4 regions of the Blautia sp. An46 genome follow, and region 3 is predicted to be linked to each of the others. Evidence: a T-box and tRNA genes for the amino acid it is inferred to sense, from the RefSeq annotation. Region 3 holds a T-box; the other regions hold tRNA genes.
The links. The T-box of region 3 lies ahead of leuS (leucine--tRNA ligase). A T-box ahead of a tRNA ligase gene usually reads a tRNA of that ligase, here a tRNA-Leu.
Positions count from the first base shown of each region.

Region 1: it encodes a tRNA-Leu, which carries the amino acid that the T-box ahead of leuS (leucine--tRNA ligase) is inferred to sense. The anticodon was not compared.
Region 2: it encodes a tRNA-Leu, which carries the amino acid that the T-box ahead of leuS (leucine--tRNA ligase) is inferred to sense. The anticodon was not compared.
Region 4: it encodes a tRNA-Leu, which carries the amino acid that the T-box ahead of leuS (leucine--tRNA ligase) is inferred to sense. The anticodon was not compared.

Region 1 is NZ_NFIF01000002.1:161,121-165,447, forward strand. Features, by position in the region: gene B5G00_RS02685 (deoxyguanosinetriphosphate triphosphohydrolase) at 1-492, opposite strand, end outside; gene B5G00_RS02690 (deoxyribonuclease IV) at 610-1,446, opposite strand; tRNA gene B5G00_RS02695 (tRNA-Leu) at 1,679-1,762, opposite strand; gene B5G00_RS02700 (amidohydrolase family protein) at 1,860-2,729, opposite strand; gene B5G00_RS02705 (alpha-L-rhamnosidase) at 2,755-4,327, opposite strand, start outside.
Region 2 is NZ_NFIF01000001.1:32,782-37,108, forward strand. Features, by position in the region: gene B5G00_RS00120 (S1C family serine protease) at 1-641, shown strand, start outside; gene clpX (ATP-dependent Clp protease ATP-binding subunit ClpX) at 833-2,263, shown strand; tRNA gene B5G00_RS00130 (tRNA-Leu) at 2,387-2,470, opposite strand; tRNA gene B5G00_RS00135 (tRNA-Leu) at 2,723-2,806, opposite strand; gene B5G00_RS00140 (carbamoyl phosphate synthase small subunit) at 3,112-4,185, shown strand; gene carB (carbamoyl-phosphate synthase large subunit) at 4,185-4,327, shown strand, end outside.
Region 3 is NZ_NFIF01000008.1:26,243-30,569, reverse strand. Features, by position in the region: gene B5G00_RS07945 (elongation factor G) at 1-580, shown strand, start outside; gene B5G00_RS07940 (hypothetical protein) at 783-2,435, shown strand; T-box leader at 2,521-2,757, shown strand; gene leuS (leucine--tRNA ligase) at 2,829-4,327, shown strand, end outside.
Region 4 is NZ_NFIF01000001.1:291,097-295,423, reverse strand. Features, by position in the region: gene B5G00_RS01390 (patatin-like phospholipase family protein) at 1-319, opposite strand, end outside; gene B5G00_RS01385 (hypothetical protein) at 546-791, opposite strand; gene B5G00_RS01380 (SdpI family protein) at 876-1,526, opposite strand; gene B5G00_RS01375 (autorepressor SdpR family transcription factor) at 1,528-1,794, opposite strand; tRNA gene B5G00_RS01370 (tRNA-Leu) at 2,019-2,101, opposite strand; gene B5G00_RS01365 (diaminopimelate decarboxylase family protein) at 2,218-3,495, opposite strand; gene B5G00_RS01360 (HAD family hydrolase) at 3,624-4,289, opposite strand.

The DNA.
Region 1 (4,327 bases), on a different contig from region 3:
CCTGTGGTTAATGATCCCGTCCCGTACCTCCCAGGTCAGGTTCAGTCCTCTCCCACTTTTTTCCAGTCTTTCCACTACCCTGAGGCTTTGGCTGACGTGGGAAAAACCCAGAGGGCAGACCCGATCCAATACCTTTTCACCGGCGTGCCCAAAAGGCGTATGCCCAAGGTCGTGGCCAAGAGCAATGGCCTCTACCAGATCCACATTCAGATACAGAGCCTTTGCAATCGTCCTGGCAATCTGCGAAACTTCCAGAGTATGTGTCAGCCGGTTCCGATAGTGATCTCCCTGGGCCGCCAGAAAGACCTGAGTCTTATCTTTCATTCTCCGGAAAGATTTGCTGTGGAGTATCCGGTCACGATCTCTTTGATAAGCGGTCCGAATATCACATTCTGTCTCCTCCTTGTCTCTTCCCCGGGAATTCACGCTGCAGGCAGCATAAGGGCTGAGAAATTCCAACTCTTTGGCTTCCATTTCTTCACGAATATTCATCCACAGGTCACCGTCCTCTCTCGAGTCATATCCTCTGATAATTATATTACCGTTTTCCCGCAGATTTCCTTCTTTTCTTTTCAAAAAGTTCCAACAAATGTGGATTTCTGATTTTTCTCACGATTCTTTCCATGCACTGCGCAGGAAGTTGATTTCTGCTGCATAACCGCTAAGGTCATTTGGAGTCTCCAGATAAAAAGGAAGATTTCTAAGGGCTGGATGGTTGATAATCCTGACCATAGCTTCTTTTCCGATTTTTCCTTCACCTATTCTGGCATGACGGTCCTTATGGCTCCCCAGTCCGTACATACTGTCGTTTAAATGGATGGCCTTAAGCCGTGTAAGGCCGATTACTTTGTCGAATTCATCCAGAACTCCTTCCAGATTATTTACAATGTCGTAGCCTCCATCATAGACATGGCAGGTATCCAGGCATACCCCCATTTTTTCCTGTAGCTCTACCCGGTCCAGGATCTCCCGAATCTCTTGAAAGTTTCTCCCGATTTCACTGCCCTTTCCTGCCATGGTCTCCAGAAGCACCGTAGTGCTCTGCTCAGGACAGAGAATCTGATTCAGCATATCCGCAATCAGCTGGATTCCCTTTTCGGCCCCCTGTTTCACATGGCTTCCCGGATGAAAGTTATAGCAGTTTCCAGGGGTATATTCCATTCTCTTCAGATCATCTGTCATTGTAAGGTAAGCAAATTCCCGGACCTTCTCATCCGGTGAACAGGCATTCAGGGTATAAGGAGCGTGGGCCAGTATCTTCTGGATTCCCAGTTCAGAAGCTTTTGCATGAAAAGCCTTTACATCTTCCGGATCAATTGTCTTAGCCTTTCCTCCTCTGGGGTTTCTGGTGAAAAACTGAAAAGTGTTGGCCTGTATTTTTTCTGCATCCTCTGCCATGGCTCTGTATCCTTTGGCAGAGGATAAATGACAGCCTATAGTCAGCATCCTGATTCCTCCTTTGTTTCGGCAATATCTGTGAATAAATAAAGAGCTAATGCAAAAGCAAGACTACAAAATTGTTTCTGCTCTTGTATTAACTCTTTAGCTACATATACAAGATTTCCTCCTATATATTTTTAAGTTTAAATTTGTAACGGATTACTCTGTTGATTACTTTTTTGATCACCTTATGTTTATACATAAGAAAAATCCCCTTAAAAATAAGGGGATTTCTTACTGCGGGAGATGGGACTTGAACCCACACGAGCATACACCCACAAGATCCTTAGTCTTGCCTGTCTGCCAATTCCAGCACTCCCGCTTGTCTGTCGTTTTCAGCACTCCTCAGCGACAAGTGAAAGTATAGCAGAGATTTTTGGATTCGTCAATACTTTTTTCAAAAAAATTTTTTTAATTTTTTAAACTTTCCGGAATTTTCCCTGAATAAGGTTTTCTCCCCTTAAAAGACGTTCCTTTAAATCCTCTTTGTCTCCCAGGATTTCCTTGAAACAGGCCCACTCATCCAAGATTCCCTGCCCATGGGGAACCAGATAGGCTCCTGCATCACTGCCCAGGGCAAGTTCCACCCCTGCCTCATAACCTTTTCTTATATTCGTCTTTCCCTTTTCCCAGATCTGTAAAAGAACCTGGTCGGAAAAACGACCTTTTCCAATGAGATTTTTCACTACAGTGATCGTGGGGACCCAGATTGTTCCCTGCTCTGCCATGATCTTCACAGCCTCTTCGTCTGCATAATTGCCATGTTCAATGCTGTCTACGCCTGCCATGGCCGCTTCTTTTACGGCCTTTGCCCCATTAGTATGGGACATGACCGAGAATCCCTCTTCGTGGGCAATATGGACCATTTCTCTGACTTCCTCAAAAGAAAGAGCGGTGCCTGTTATAGAACCATCTGTATCAAAGTCCATGATACCAGTGGTCATGATCTTAATGAAATCACCAACCTCTCTCTTAACCTCTCTGACCAGAGCCGTATATTCTTTCATGGTTTCGAAAGCCCTGCCTACGATTCCCCCATAATGCCCTTTCTTATGGATTGCAAAAACAGGAGTTCTGTAATCAATCCCATACTCTGGGGCGATTTCTCTGGCTCTTTGAGAGACGCGGAGATAATCTCCGCCGTCTCTCACAAAAGACACATTTTTTTCCTGATAGGCTTTTAGATGCTCTCTGATCAGTTTTTCATCAGGAGCCTTTTCATGGTCTTTCACTGCCTGACGATAGTCCAGAGCATTCATAAATATATGTGCATGGTTTTCTCCAAACATCTTTGTGTCACCTTCTGTATTTCTGTTATCTCCTTCCGGCGGAAAGAAAAATTTCATAATATCCCGGTTCCAGAAGGAGCTTTCCTGTTCTTTCCAGACTGGAGTTCCGTCTGCCGTTGAGATATGCTTTTTTCCCGGAATAGGGAAGGATAAATCTGGCTTTGGCATCAAAAGGAACTCTTATCTGGAAAAGAATGCCTTCTTTTTTCCATTCCCATCCGGACTCATAAAGGCCGCTGGCTGAATCATAAGAACATCTTGCAAAACGCAGTCTCCTGTCTGGCTTTGGTGCGATCACTGCTCTTCGGAATCCAGGATTCTTTTCTACCGGATTCAGACCGCACATACAGCGGTACATCCACTCTGCGATCACTCCATAGGCATAGTGGTTCAGACTGTTCATCCCAGTGTCGCTGATATGTCCATCGGGAAGAATAGAGTTCCATCTTTCCCATACTGTAGTAGCCCCCATATTCACTTCATAGAGCCATCCAGGATACTCTTCCTGAAGAAGCAGGCTGTATGCCTCCTGGTCCATTCCACACTCGGAAAGTACAAGGCACAGATAACAGGTGCCCACAAAACCTGTAGTAAGGTGCATGCCATGGTCCCGGATGTTCTTTTTTAACTCTCCGGCAATCTTTTTTCTGCTGTTCTTTGGGGCCAGTCCAAAATAAAGGGCCAGTACCATGGCAGTCTGGGTTCTTACAGTAAGTTCTCCCCTATCACTAAAATATTCTCTGCGGAAAGCATTTTTAATCTCCCTGGCAAGCTGCCTGTAGTCCCTGGCATCCTGGCGTATTCCCAGGACATAGGCCGCTTTAGCCGTCAACAAAGCGGAATAATAGTAAAAAGCCGTTGCCACATAAGTATTGTCCGTTCCTCCGAAGCTGCTGGTTTTGTCCGGATTATCCAAGGCAAGCCAGTCAGCAAAATGAAAACCTGTGCTCCAAAGCCGTTTTCCTCCGCACTGTTCTTCATCAACCCTGAGAATATAATCTACCCAGTCTCTCATAACTGGATATTGTTCTGCCAGAAGAATCTCATCTCCATAAAACTTATACAAAGTCCAGGGGATGATACAGGCCGCGTCTCCCCAGGCACAGGAACCATATGTAGTCCATTCTCCATCCTGGATTTCTGGATTCTCGCCGTTATTCTTGATCCTTTGCACCTGTCCCAGCACGTCAGGCACAACATGGGGAACCCCACCCTTATAAGCTTTCTGATCCAGTTTCATATCATAAAGATACTTTCTATAGAAAGCCGGCGTTTCCATGTGGAAAGAAGCCGTAGCACAGAAAGCCTGGGCATCTCCTGTCCATCCCAGCCGCTCGTCTCTCTGTGGACAATCTGTAGGTACATCCAGGAAATTCCCCCTCTGGCCCCAGACAGTATTTTCAAAAAGCCGGTTCACTTTTTCAGAGGAAGTCTGGATATTCCCTGTTCTTTCAATAGCGGAATGAATCACACAGGCTGCGAAATTCCGTGGTTCTACTTCCGTCATTCCTGTTACTTTCACATATCGAAAACCATAAAAAGTAAAATGAGACCGCACCCATCTCTTTTCTCCGGAGGAAATATAGGTCATCTCTGCT
Region 2 (4,327 bases), on a different contig from region 3:
TTGGAAATGCTTTAGGATATGGACAGTCGGTTACTTCCGGTTATGTAAGCGCTTTGAATAAACAGGTAAGTTCTGATGATGTAGATGGGACCTTTATCCAGACAGATGCGGCTATTAACCCTGGAAACAGCGGTGGAGCTCTTCTGAATATGAATGGAGAAGTAGTGGGTATCAACTCTTCTAAAATCGCATCCAGCTCAGTAGAAGGTATGGGATTTGCCATTCCGATCAGCCGTGCAGAGCCAATCCTGGATGAACTGATGAACAGAGAAACAAGGCAGAAAGTTGAAGATGAAAGCCAGGCAGCATATCTGGGAATCACATGTATCAATGTGACCAGCAATACCGAGGAGATGTATAATATGCCGGTTGGTGTGTTTGTCAGCAGTGTTGAGGAAGGCGGACCAGCGGCAGAGGCTGGAATCCAGCAGGGTGATATCATCCAGAAGTTTGACGGAACTACGGTACAGACTTATGATAATCTGACCAATCAGCTGTCCTACTATCAGGCAGGAGAGCAGGTAGAGATAGTCATATCCCGGGCTGAAGGCGGACAGTACCAGGAACAGACAGTTACGGTAACATTAGGAGCCAGAAGTGATGCCCAGAGTTCTGCTCAGGATAGCCAGAACGGACAGTAATCATATTTAATGGGGAAAATTAAAGAAAGCAGACAGACGGCAGCCGGGAACAGACGCAGGTTTCGGGCTGCCGTCTGTGTCTATTTATAAAAAGTTTACTTGTTAGATACAGGGATTTATGATAAGATACTGGAATCAAATAGTTTAAATCTCAGGATAGTTTTTATAATGGAAAGAGAGCGAGAACAGTTATGTCAGATGATAAAGAGTATTTAGAAACCACTTCTTCTGATAAAGAAGATAAAGGAAAAAAGGATACTTACGAAAAAATATGTTTTATGTGCAGACGTCCGGAGAGCAAGGCAGGAAAAATGATCGATCTGCCCAATAATATCCACATCTGTACAGATTGCATGCAGCGCAGTTTTGACACTATGAATAACAGCACCATTAACTATGATGAGCTGATGAAAAATATTCCCAACATGCCGAATATCAGCATGATCGATTTAAGTTCCCTTCAGAACCAGATTCCCAACAGGCAGAAAGTGAAAAAAAGACAGGAACAGCCCAAAGAGAAGGTAGCACCGAAGGTGTTTGATATTCAGAGCATTCCTGCGCCGCATAAGATAAAAGCAAGCCTGGATGAATATGTGATCGGACAGGAACATGCTAAGAAGGTAATGTCTGTAGCTGTCTATAATCATTATAAGAGAGTCTTCGCAGAAAGCAATGATGATATAGAGATTGAAAAGTCAAATATGCTGATGATAGGGCCTACAGGAAGCGGGAAGACCTACATGGTGAAGACCCTGGCCCGCCTTCTGGACGTGCCCCTTGCCATTACAGATGCAACCTCACTTACAGAGGCTGGTTATATCGGTGACGATATCGAAAGCGTAGTCAGCAAGCTTCTGGCTGCCGCCGATAATGATGTAGAGAAAGCAGAGCACGGAATTATCTTTATTGATGAGATTGATAAGATTGCCAAGAAGAAAAATACTAACCAGAGAGATGTCAGCGGCGAAGCCGTTCAGCAGGGAATGCTGAAGCTTTTGGAAGGAAGCGAGATAGAGGTACCGGTGGGCGCAAACAGTAAAAATGCTATGGTTCCTCTTACAACAGTAGATACAAAAAATATTTTATTTATCTGCGGCGGCGCATTTCCGGATTTGGAAGAAATCATAAAAGAACGTCTGAATAAGACTGCATCCATTGGATTTCAGGCGGATCTGAAGGATAAATATGACCATGATGACAGCCTTTTGGAGAAGGTAACGGTAGATGATCTGAGAAAATTCGGAATGATCCCGGAATTTTTAGGCCGTCTTCCTGTTATCTTCGCATTAAAGGGACTTACCCGGGATATGCTGGTAGAAATCCTTAAGGAGCCAAAAAATGCTATCCTGAAACAGTATCAGAAGCTTCTGGCTATGGATGAGGTAAAGCTGGAGTTTGAACAGGGAGCATTAGAGGCCATTGCAGATAAAGCCATGGAGAAACACACAGGCGCAAGAGCACTGAGAGCAATACTGGAGGAATATATGCTGGATATCATGTATGAAATCCCCAAGGATGACAGCATCGGAGAAGTAATCATTACAAAAGAATATATCCAGCACACAGGAGGACCTAAGATCCTTCTGAGAGGACAGGAGATGCCTCAGCTGGAGATGCATTAAAAGAAGCGGATAGCTTGAGCGAAACGCTCAATACGAGAATATAGAAATAGCCCCAGGTAAGTAAACTTCCCTGAGGCTATTTTTATATTCTCTGTGCTGAGCTAAATCGTAGCAAAAAAAAGATGCAGGAGATGGGACTTGAACCCACACGATATTGCTACCACAGGCACCTGAAGCCTGCGCGTCTGCCAATTCCGCCACTCCTGCATTTCTGATATTTTATTGTGTGCTCCTGAGCACAAAACATATAATACACGATAAAGAGATAAATGTCAACAGAAAATTTGAAATTTATTTTCAGAATTAACCAAAGGTTTTTGAAAGTTTGAAAAAAGTGAAAGCTTATAGGAATATCTGGGATTTTAAGGATAGCTCGGAGGTTTTTTATAGGGTAGTCCGGGGAATTTTCTGTGGAACGAAAAAGAATCTCAGTATCTGATAACTGAGATTCTCAAAGCGTGCAGGAGATGGGACTTGAACCCACACGATATTGCTACCACAGGCACCTGAAGCCTGCGCGTCTGCCAATTCCGCCACTCCTGCATTTTTATGAATTTTTGCGTTTTCGTAAGCGCAAAATATATATTATACGATTTGTACTAAATTGTCAAGAAAAAAATGAAAAAAGTTTTACGAAATTGATTCTGCAAAAAAGGTTGAAAAAAATAGTGCATTATGATACACTTTTTACAATTTGGGGAATTTTAGGGCTTTTTAGGAAGCAGCAGTGTCAGGGACGTTTTTGAGGCCCCGGATTCATGGATTTTCATGAAAGTCTGAAATACATGACCTTTTTACCTGGCATTATGAAAACATAAATAAAAACAGAAAGGGAGACAGGTGAGAGAATGAAAGCATTTTTGATACTGGAAGACGGAACTGTCTTTACAGGTACCAGCATTGGCTCCAGAAAAGAAGTCATCAGTGAGATTGTTTTTAACACATCTATGACTGGTTATCTGGAAGTACTTACAGACCCTTCTTATGCCGGACAGGCAGTCTGCATGACATATCCTTTAATTGGCAATTATGGCATCTGCTATGAGGACCAGGAATCTTTGAGACCATGGCCCGACGGATATATTGTAAGAGAATTATCCCGTATTCCAAGCAACTTCCGCTGTGAAGATACAATTCAGAACTTTTTGAAACGATATGACATACCAGGTATTGCAGGAATCGATACCAGGGCCCTTACGAAAATCCTCAGGGAGAAGGGGACCATGAATGGTATGATCACTACGGATCCGGACTTTAAACTGGAGGAAGTAATTCCAAAACTTCATGCATATACCACAGGAAAAGTGGTGGAGAAAGTTACCTGCGAGGAAAAATCCGTTCTCAAAGGCAAGGGCCCCAAGGTAGCTCTTATGGACTTTGGCGCCAAGGAGAATATCGCAGAGTCCTTAAATAAGAGAGGATGCCAGGTTACTATTTATCCGGCCTTTACAAAGGCAGAGGAAATCCTGAAGGACCAGCCGGACGGCATTATGCTTTCCAACGGACCTGGAGATCCCAAGGAATGTACAGAGATCATTAAAGAAATCAAAAAACTGTATGACTCTCAGGTGCCGATTTTTGCTATCTGCCTTGGACATCAGCTTATGGCTCTGGCCACAGGTGCAGATACTAAGAAAATGAAATACGGCCACAGAGGCGGAAACCACCCGGTAAAAGACCTGGAAACAGGAAGAGTATACATCTCCTCTCAGAACCATGGTTATGTAGTAGATACAGAAACTCTGAATCCGGAAATCGCAGTTCCGGCTTTTGAAAATGTAAATGACAAGACGAATGAAGGATTGAAATATGTAGGAAAAAATATTTTTACTGTACAGTTTCATCCAGAAGCCTGCCCTGGTCCTCAGGACTCCGGCTACTTATTTGACCGTTTCATTAAAATGATGGAGGTGACAGAGTAATGCCAAGAAATCCGGATATTAAAAAAGTATTGATGATCGGTTCCGGCCCTATTGTAATCGGACAGGCAGCAGAGTTTGACTATGCAGGAACCCAGGCATGCCGTTCTCTCAAGGAAGAGGGAGTCGAGGTTGTTCTGCTGAA
Region 3 (4,327 bases):
TGTTAAGATGATCTTTGAGCCATCCGGAGATCTGGAAACTCCCTATGTATTTGAACAGACCGTTGTAGGCGGAGCCGTTCCAAAGAACTACTTCCCTGCAGTAGAAAAAGGTGTTCAGGAATCTGTGGTAAAGGGACCTCTGGCTTCTTATCCTGTAGTTGGTATAAAGGCTACACTTTATGATGGATCTTATCATCCGGTAGATTCTTCGGAAATGGCATTTAAGACTGCTGCTATCCAGGCCTTCAAGAAGGGCTTTATGGAAGCTTCACCGGTACTCTTAGAGCCTATCGTTTCCATGAAAGTCAGTGTTCCTGACAAATTTACAGGAGACGTTATGGGTGATCTGAATAAGAGGAGAGGCCGTGTGCTGGGAATGAATCCAGACACAGATCATAAAGGAAACACAGTGATCGAGGCTGATGTTCCGATGCTTTCCATCTATGGATATTCTACAGACCTTCGTTCCATGACAGGCGGCAGCGGAAACTTCTCCTATGAATTTGCCCGTTATGAGCAGGCTCCTTCTGATATTCAGGAAAAAGAAATCGCAGCAAGAGCAAAAGCAGAAGAAGACTAAACTTTACCAAGGTAAATCTCTTTCTTATAAAAGGAAACCGCCCTTATACAGGAAAACTGTACAGGGCGGTTTCTCTTTTTCAAAGCCCCTTTTGCGGGCTTTTTCTTTTCTGTGAGAAATCGGATGACAACCTGCAAAGGGAGTGTTACAATGGAACAACACAGACCAGAACAAACTGTGTAGAAAGGTATGGTAAAGATTTATGAAAAAGAAAATTCTGGCAGGGTTGGTCATCATTTTTCTGGCCTTTATTTATTACTATGTGACTCTTCCTGCTGTGAACATCCACGAAAGCGGATTCTGGGCCTTTCTGGGGGGACTGGTGCTGCTGATCCTTATTATTTACGGCATTCGGAAAAGAATTGCCACCATCCATCAATTGAAGTCCGATAAGGTACTAAAGGGCGGGCTGGTGCTCATATTGGCCATTGCAGTTGTCTATGCAGTTGGAGCCCTTTTGTCTTCTCCAGTTGTCAATGCAGAAAAATATCAGGCTCTGATGGAACCGGAAGAACGGAACTTTGCAGAAGATATCAAAGAAATCAGCTATGACCAGATTCCCCTTTTGGATAAAGAGTCGGCAGAACTGCTGGGAAACAGAAAGATGGGAAGTATGGTGGATATGGTGTCCCAGTTTGAGGTGAGCAGTCTCTATTCCCAGATCAATTATAAGGAGCAGCCCTATCGGGTAAGCCCCCTGGTCTATGCCAGTCCTATTAAATGGCTGACCAATCAGAAGGAGGGGATTCCTGCCTATGTGCGTATTGATATGGCGACACAGAATACAGAGCTGGTAAAGTTAGATGAAGGGATCAAGTATTCGGAATCAGAATACTTCAACAGAAATATTTACCGGCATTTGAGATTTAAATATCCTACCTATATGTTTGACCAGATAAGTTTTGAGATTGATGATGACGGAACTCCTTATTGGATCTGTCCGGTAAAGAAGTTTAACATCGGTCTTTTTGGAGGCCAGACCATAGGCAGAGTGGTACTATGCAATGCCCAGACAGGAGAATGCCAGGACCTGAAGATCGAAGACTGTCCCAAATGGGTAGACCGGGCATATCCGGCAGATCTTCTGGTGGAACTGTATAATTATCATGGCATGCTGCAGAATGGATTCTTTAACAGTGTGCTGGGACAGAAGGGATGCCTTCAGACTACAGAAGGATATAATTATCTGGCCCTTGATGATGATGTGTGGGTTTACACAGGGGTGACCTCTGTGAGCGGAGATAAATCCAATGTGGGATTTGTCCTTATGAACCAGAGGACTATGGAGACCAGATACTATGCCTGTGAAGGCGCTCAGGAGCGGTCCGCCATGGACTCTGCAGAAGGACAGGTGCAGAACCTGAAGTATACAGCGGCATTTCCCCTTCTTCTGAACATCTCTGACCAGCCCACTTATTTCATGGCTTTAAAGGACGGAGCCGGTCTGGTGAAGAAATATGCCATGGTCAATGTTCAGAAATATCAGAATGTAGCCATCGGAGATACGGTTCAGGAATGCGAGGAGAATTATGTGGAACTGCTGAAAAGCAGCGGTATTGAAGTCAGCGGAGCTTCAGACAGTGACCTCAGTGCAGAGGGCGTCATATACCGCATGGCCCAGGCTGTGCTGGATGGAAACTCTCATTTCTACATTACACTGGAAGGACAGGAGCTGATTTTTGATATTCCGGTAACAGAGTTCCCGGAAATCGTAGGCTATGATACCGGAGACCAGATTTCTCTCAGGTATGAGGAAGAAGAATCCATCTGTACTGTTACCCAGCTTGAAGGCCGGGAAGCGGAAACTAAGCAGGTACAGACAGAGGAAGAGACTTCCGGGGAAGAAGAGGGATGATTTTCCTTTTTCGAACGGGAAGAAATCTCGTTCAGGGGTTGACAAATGGAAAATCCCTGAGTAAAATGTGTAATAGTTTTATAAACTAAAAACTGTGAAGAGGATTATTAAGAAACCCTGCGTGTCAAGAGAGCTGCCGTCTGGTGCAAGGCAGTCACGTAAGCTTCCCAACTGGCCTCGGAGTTCCCAAATCGAACTTTCCCCATTGGCGGATCAGTAGATGCGGGCGGGATTTCCCGTTACAGAAAAAATGAGTGCACAGAATAATTTAAACCTGTGAATTAGAGTGGTACCACGGAATTTAAGCCCTTTCGTCTCTAGCTGGAGAAGAGAGGGCTTTTTGTATTGCCGATACGATCAGAAACCGGCAGAAAGAATAAGGAGGAAAAGAAAATGGCAGTACCATATAATCATAAGGCCATTGAAGCAAAATGGCGTAAGATCTGGGATGAAAAACCAGTGAACGTAGATGACGGCAAAAAGCCAAAATATTATTGCCTGGATATGTTTCCATATCCATCAGGAAACGGACTTCACGTAGGACACTGGAGAGGTTATGTAATCTCTGACGTCTGGAGCCGTTACAAATTAATGCATGGATATTATCTGATCCATCCTATGGGCTGGGATGCTTTTGGTCTTCCGGCAGAAAACTATGCCATTAAGATGGGCGTACATCCTGCAAAATCTACTGCAGAAAATGTGAAAAATATCAAGAAACAGATTCAGGATATCGCTGCAATCTATGATTGGGACAGAGAGGTAAATACTACAGATCCTAATTTCTACAAATGGACTCAGTGGATCTTTGTAAAAATGTTTAAAGAAGGCCTGGCCTATGAGAAGGAATTCCCCATTAACTGGTGTCCTTCCTGTAAGACTGGTCTGGCAAATGAAGAGGTAGTAAACGGTAAATGTGAGCGCTGCGGTGCAGAAGTAACCAAGAAAAACCTTCGTCAGTGGATGCTCCGCATTACCAAATATGCAGACCGTCTTTTAAATGACCTGGACAAACTGGACTGGCCGGAAAAGGTTAAGAAGATGCAGACCGACTGGATCGGAAAATCCTACGGCGCAGAGGTGGATTTCCCGGTAGAAGGCAGAGATGAGAAAATCACTGTGTATACTACAAGACCGGATACTCTCCATGGAGCAACCTTCATGGTTCTGGCTCCTGAGCATGCTCTGGCAAAGAGCCTGGCTACAGAGGAGACAAGGGAAGCTGTAGAAAAATACATCTATGATGCTTCTATGAAATCTAATGTAGACCGTCTTCAGGATAAAGAAAAGACCGGCGTATTCACAGGAACCTACGCCATCAATCCACTTAATGGAAAGAAAGTGCCTATCTGGCTTTCTGATTACGTACTGGCTGATTATGGTACAGGAGCTATCATGTGTGTACCGGCTCATGATGACCGTGACTTTGAATTTGCAACAAAATTCAATATTCCGATCATCCAGGTAATCGCTAAGGACGGAAAAGAAATCGAAAATATGACAGAGGCTTATACAGAAGCTTCCGGAACTATGATCAACTCCGGAGACTGGAACGGCATGGAATCTGCAGTTCTGAAGAAAGAAGCTCCTGAAATGATCGAGAAGATGGGAATCGGAAGAAAGACAGTAAATTATAAGCTTCGTGACTGGGTATTCTCCCGTCAGCGTTACTGGGGCGAGCCTATTCCCATCATCCACTGTCCAAAATGCGGAAACGTACCGGTTCCGGAAGACCAGCTTCCTCTGACTCTTCCAGAAGTAGAATCCTATGAGCCTACCGGCACAGGAGAATCTCCTCTGGCTGCTATTGATGAGTGGGTAAACACCACTTGCCCATGCTGTGGTTCTCCAGCCAAGAGAGAGACCAATACCATGCCTCAGTGGGCAGGTTC
Region 4 (4,327 bases), on a different contig from region 3:
CATAGGCTTCATAGTCATAAGGATTTAATTCCTCAGGAATTTTCCTGTAGCACATATCCACGCCAAACATGTCTCCTGTCTTCACCAGGCTTTTAAAACTACAGTAGTTTTCATCATCTAAATAGTCTGTATTTGTCTCAAAACCTCTCCTTCTCTGTTTGGAAAGATAACTGCAGGCATGACAGGCTCCCGCCGATACGCCTATGCAGGTATGAAAAAAAATGTCCTTATCCAGAAAAAAATCCAGCACGCCGGCAGTAAAGGCCCCTCGCATGCCGCCTCCTTCCAGAACAAGACCTGTTTTACTGTACCAATTCATAAAGTCCCTTCTTTCTGTTCATTGTTTTTATTGTAACACGAAAATAGGAAGTAAAAAAGTTAAATCCATTTAAAAATCTTATCTTATGATTACCATTTTCCACTTAAAGTCTATCTTTCTCTCTTAAAAGCAAAAGGAGCAGTCGCATTAGTTCATATATCAAGAATAAACGGTATAAATATTCTCGATTTTGAATAATGCAACAGCTCCCTTGCTGTTTGTATAACTAACGATTCTTACTTTCTTGTTTTTGATTGTATATCTCTTTTAAATCTTCAACAGCCATCGCTGGGTCTAAGGTGTGAAATCCCAGATAACAGCTTCTCATCAACGGTCTGTCAGCCTGAGAATAAATCTGTCTGCTACTTTCACCAGTATAAAAATGCCAGTATCGGTACACATATCCCATCCAGTATACCTCCTCCTGGTCATAATTTTCTCCCAAACAGTTTTCTAAGTTCACTTCGTCCATCAAATTCTCCAGGATATATTCTTCCCCTGCCCATTGCATTCGGTCATATCAGTGATGAATACAACAACAGTATGGACATGTGAATCATATTCCTTTTTTAAATAACCAGAAAGAATACCCTACCGATATGGCAACACAGATAAGCAGGATGCCGATCATTGTAGTGAATATAAGCGTATCGCCCAGCCAGATACCTGCAACACCATCTAAGGCAACTAAAATGCCGCCTAAAATAAAAAGTTTTCCGCCTAATCGGTGTGTCCGGTACCAATTTTCTTCACTACATAATGTCCAAGGTAATTTGATACCGATTGTATAATTTTGTCGGAGCTTTGGCAAATAGTTGCCAAGAAGAATAAATAAAGTCCCCATCAAAATGGAAACTGCAGCCGAAATATTTACTTTTATTCCAAGTGCAATCAAATAGGTTATTCCATTCATTAAAATCGAGATAACGGGAACAATCCAGAATATCAACGTCATTGGTTTTTTATGAATATTTGTTTTTTTAGGATCGTTCAAAGTTAGAAAAACTGAAAAAAGATGTATGATTATCAAAATACATGGCAAAAAAAATACTGTTGATGCTTTACTGGACCATCCATTTGCCTGTCCATTTGCACCCCAGTGAGTCGCAATGGAATCTGGAAGTTTACTCCATAAAATCAGTCCGATCAAAATCGGCAGCCCCGTAAGAAATGTAGTTAAAATAATCGTTCTCCTATATTTTTTCATATCAAGTTTCTCCTTTCAAATCTGACAGCCATACCATAATTTCTTCCAGAACAGTCAGATTCAGCTCATAGAATATAAAATTCTTTTCTCGTTTTTCACGTATCAAATCTGCTTGCTTTAGAATCTTAAGATGATAGGAAACGGTTGCTTGAGTCATATCAAAATGCCGTGAAATATCCCCTGCCGAAAGACACCCGTCTTTCAGCATTTCAAGAATCCGTCTCCTTGCCGGATCTGATAATGCTTTAAAAGTTTCTGCAAATCCCAATCTACCACTCCCTCGTATAGATAATTCCTGATTGCAACTATTTAGAAATATTTCTAAATAATATATATACCTTTCAAATCCTTCTGTCAACAGTTATCACCAATACTTTTTGGCAATTTGAATGATTACTGTTCTTTTCTGTTCAACAATATTTAAATGTCCAGTAGTTTAGGATTTTGTGCAAGAAAAAAGCTCTCTAGCCAAAGGCTAAAGAGCTGAATTACTGCCGGCAGCGGGACTTGAACCCGCACGTGGTTGCCCACAACAGATTTTGAGTCTGCCTCGTCTGCCATTCCGACACGCCGGCATCTTTTGCTGAACCGATAGTTAGAATATCACAAATTCAGAAGAATTGCAAGTGTTTTCTGCAATTCTCCTGTAATCCCTAACAGTTCAGCTATAGAACTGTCCTCGTCTCTTTTCTTACTTATTGCAGTCCAGTTCCTTATAGATATCAAAGCAGTCAAAGGTGGCAAAGTAATCCTTTGGGGTCTCCGCTCTTCTGATAAGCTGAGCAGTTCCGTCTTCTTTCAGCAGGATTTCTGCGGATTTTAATTTGCCATTGTAGTTATATCCCATAGCAAAGCCATGAGCCCCTGTATCATGGATCACCAGAAGGTCTCCCATATCAATTTTCGGCAGCATTCTGTCCACTGCGAATTTATCATTGTTTTCACAGAGGGAACCGGTAATATCATATTTATGGTCGCAGGGCTGGTCTTCCTTGCCCATAACTGTGATATGATGGTAAGCTCCGTACATAGCCGGACGCATAAGGTTTACCGCACAGGCGTCTACTCCGATATATTCTTTATAGATATGTTTTTCATGGATTGCTTTTGTTACCAGGCAGCCGTAAGGTCCCATCATAAAACGGCCCAGCTCTGTATAGATAGCCACGTCTCCCATGCCTGCCGGAACCAGAACTTCCTCGTAAACTTTCCGGACGCCTTCGCCAATAGCCCGGATGTCATTTGGCTCCTGGTCAGGACGGTAAGGAATTCCCACACCGCCGGAAAGGTTGATAAAGCATACCTTAGCTCCTGTCTCTTTCTGAAGCTTTACTGCCAGTTCAAAGAGCTGTTTTGCCAGCATAGGATAATACTCGTTGGTCACAGTATTGCTGGCCAGGAAAGCATGGATGCCAAACTCCTCTGCTCCCTTTGCTTTCAGGATACGGAAAGCCTCAAAAAGCTGCTCCTGAGTCATTCCGTACTTGGCATCTCCCGGATTGTCCATGATGCCATTGCTGATCTCAAAGATTCCACCTGGATTAAAACGGCAGCTGATTCTCTTTGGAATAGTTCCGATGGCTTCTTCCAGGAAAGGAATGTGGGTAATATCATCCAGATTGATCGTCGCTCCCATCTCATAGGCGTACCGGAATTCTTCTGCCGGGGTATCGTTGGAAGAAAACATAATGTCTTCTCCTGTGCAGCCTATGGCCTTAGACAGCATCAATTCTGTATAAGAGGAGCAGTCACATCCGAATCCATACTCCCGAAGAATCTGAATCAGGAAAGGATTGGGCGTTGCTTTTACAGCAAAGTATTCTTTAAAACCTTTATTCCAGGAAAAAGCCTCCTTCATAGCCCTGGCATTTTCTCTTATGCCTTTTTCATCGTATAGGTGAAAGGGCGTAGGAAACTTTTTCACAATTTCATCTAACTGTTCTTTTGTCACAAATGGTTTCTTCTCCATGTTTGTTCTCCTTTTTCTATTTAATCTGTATCTCAGCAAAAGGCTTCTCTGCCTGATAAAATCCAGAATTCATTATACGGAAATATCCTTTGATTTTCAAGTCATTCCTGCAATTCTTTATTAACTTTTTAACGCATTGACGCAATCCAGTCTCGAACTTCCAGCAAAGAGTCCATTTTTCCGTCTAAAATATCTTCTACACAGGAGGAATCCTTTAAAAGATCCGGCACCATTACCGTGATCATTCCTGCCTGATGGGCAGAGCGGAGTCCATTGTAAGAATCCTCCAGGGCCAGAACTTTAGATGGAGACAGCTTCAGGCCCTGGCAGGCTTTTAAGTATATCTCCGGGTCCGGCTTTGCCCTGGAAACCATATTTCCGGTGATCACTGTCTGAAAATATTCCCTGATTCCCTCTTTCTTCAGATTGCCGACTGCGTGTTCCTGGCTGGAAGAGGTGGCCACTGCCATGGGAATCTGCTCTTTTCTCAGAAAATCCAGCAGTTCATGGAGGCCCTTTTTTGTAGGAAGTCCATTGGCCCGTACATATTCCTGAAAGACACTTCTGTACAATTCCTGAAATCTCTCAAAGGGAAAATTTCTCCCATATTTATTCTTAAAGTATTCCTCTCTGGTCTTTCTGTTAAGTCCTAACGTATGATAGATATGATCTCCCAAAGGTCCATAGCCCATCCTCTCTCCTGCAATATTCCAGGAGTACTGCACAATTCTTTCTGAATCAAACATCAGCCCGTCCATATCAAAGACAACGCCCAGTATCTCTCTTCTGTTCATATTTACTCTCCATTTCATTTCCTGCAGCCTCATTCTTC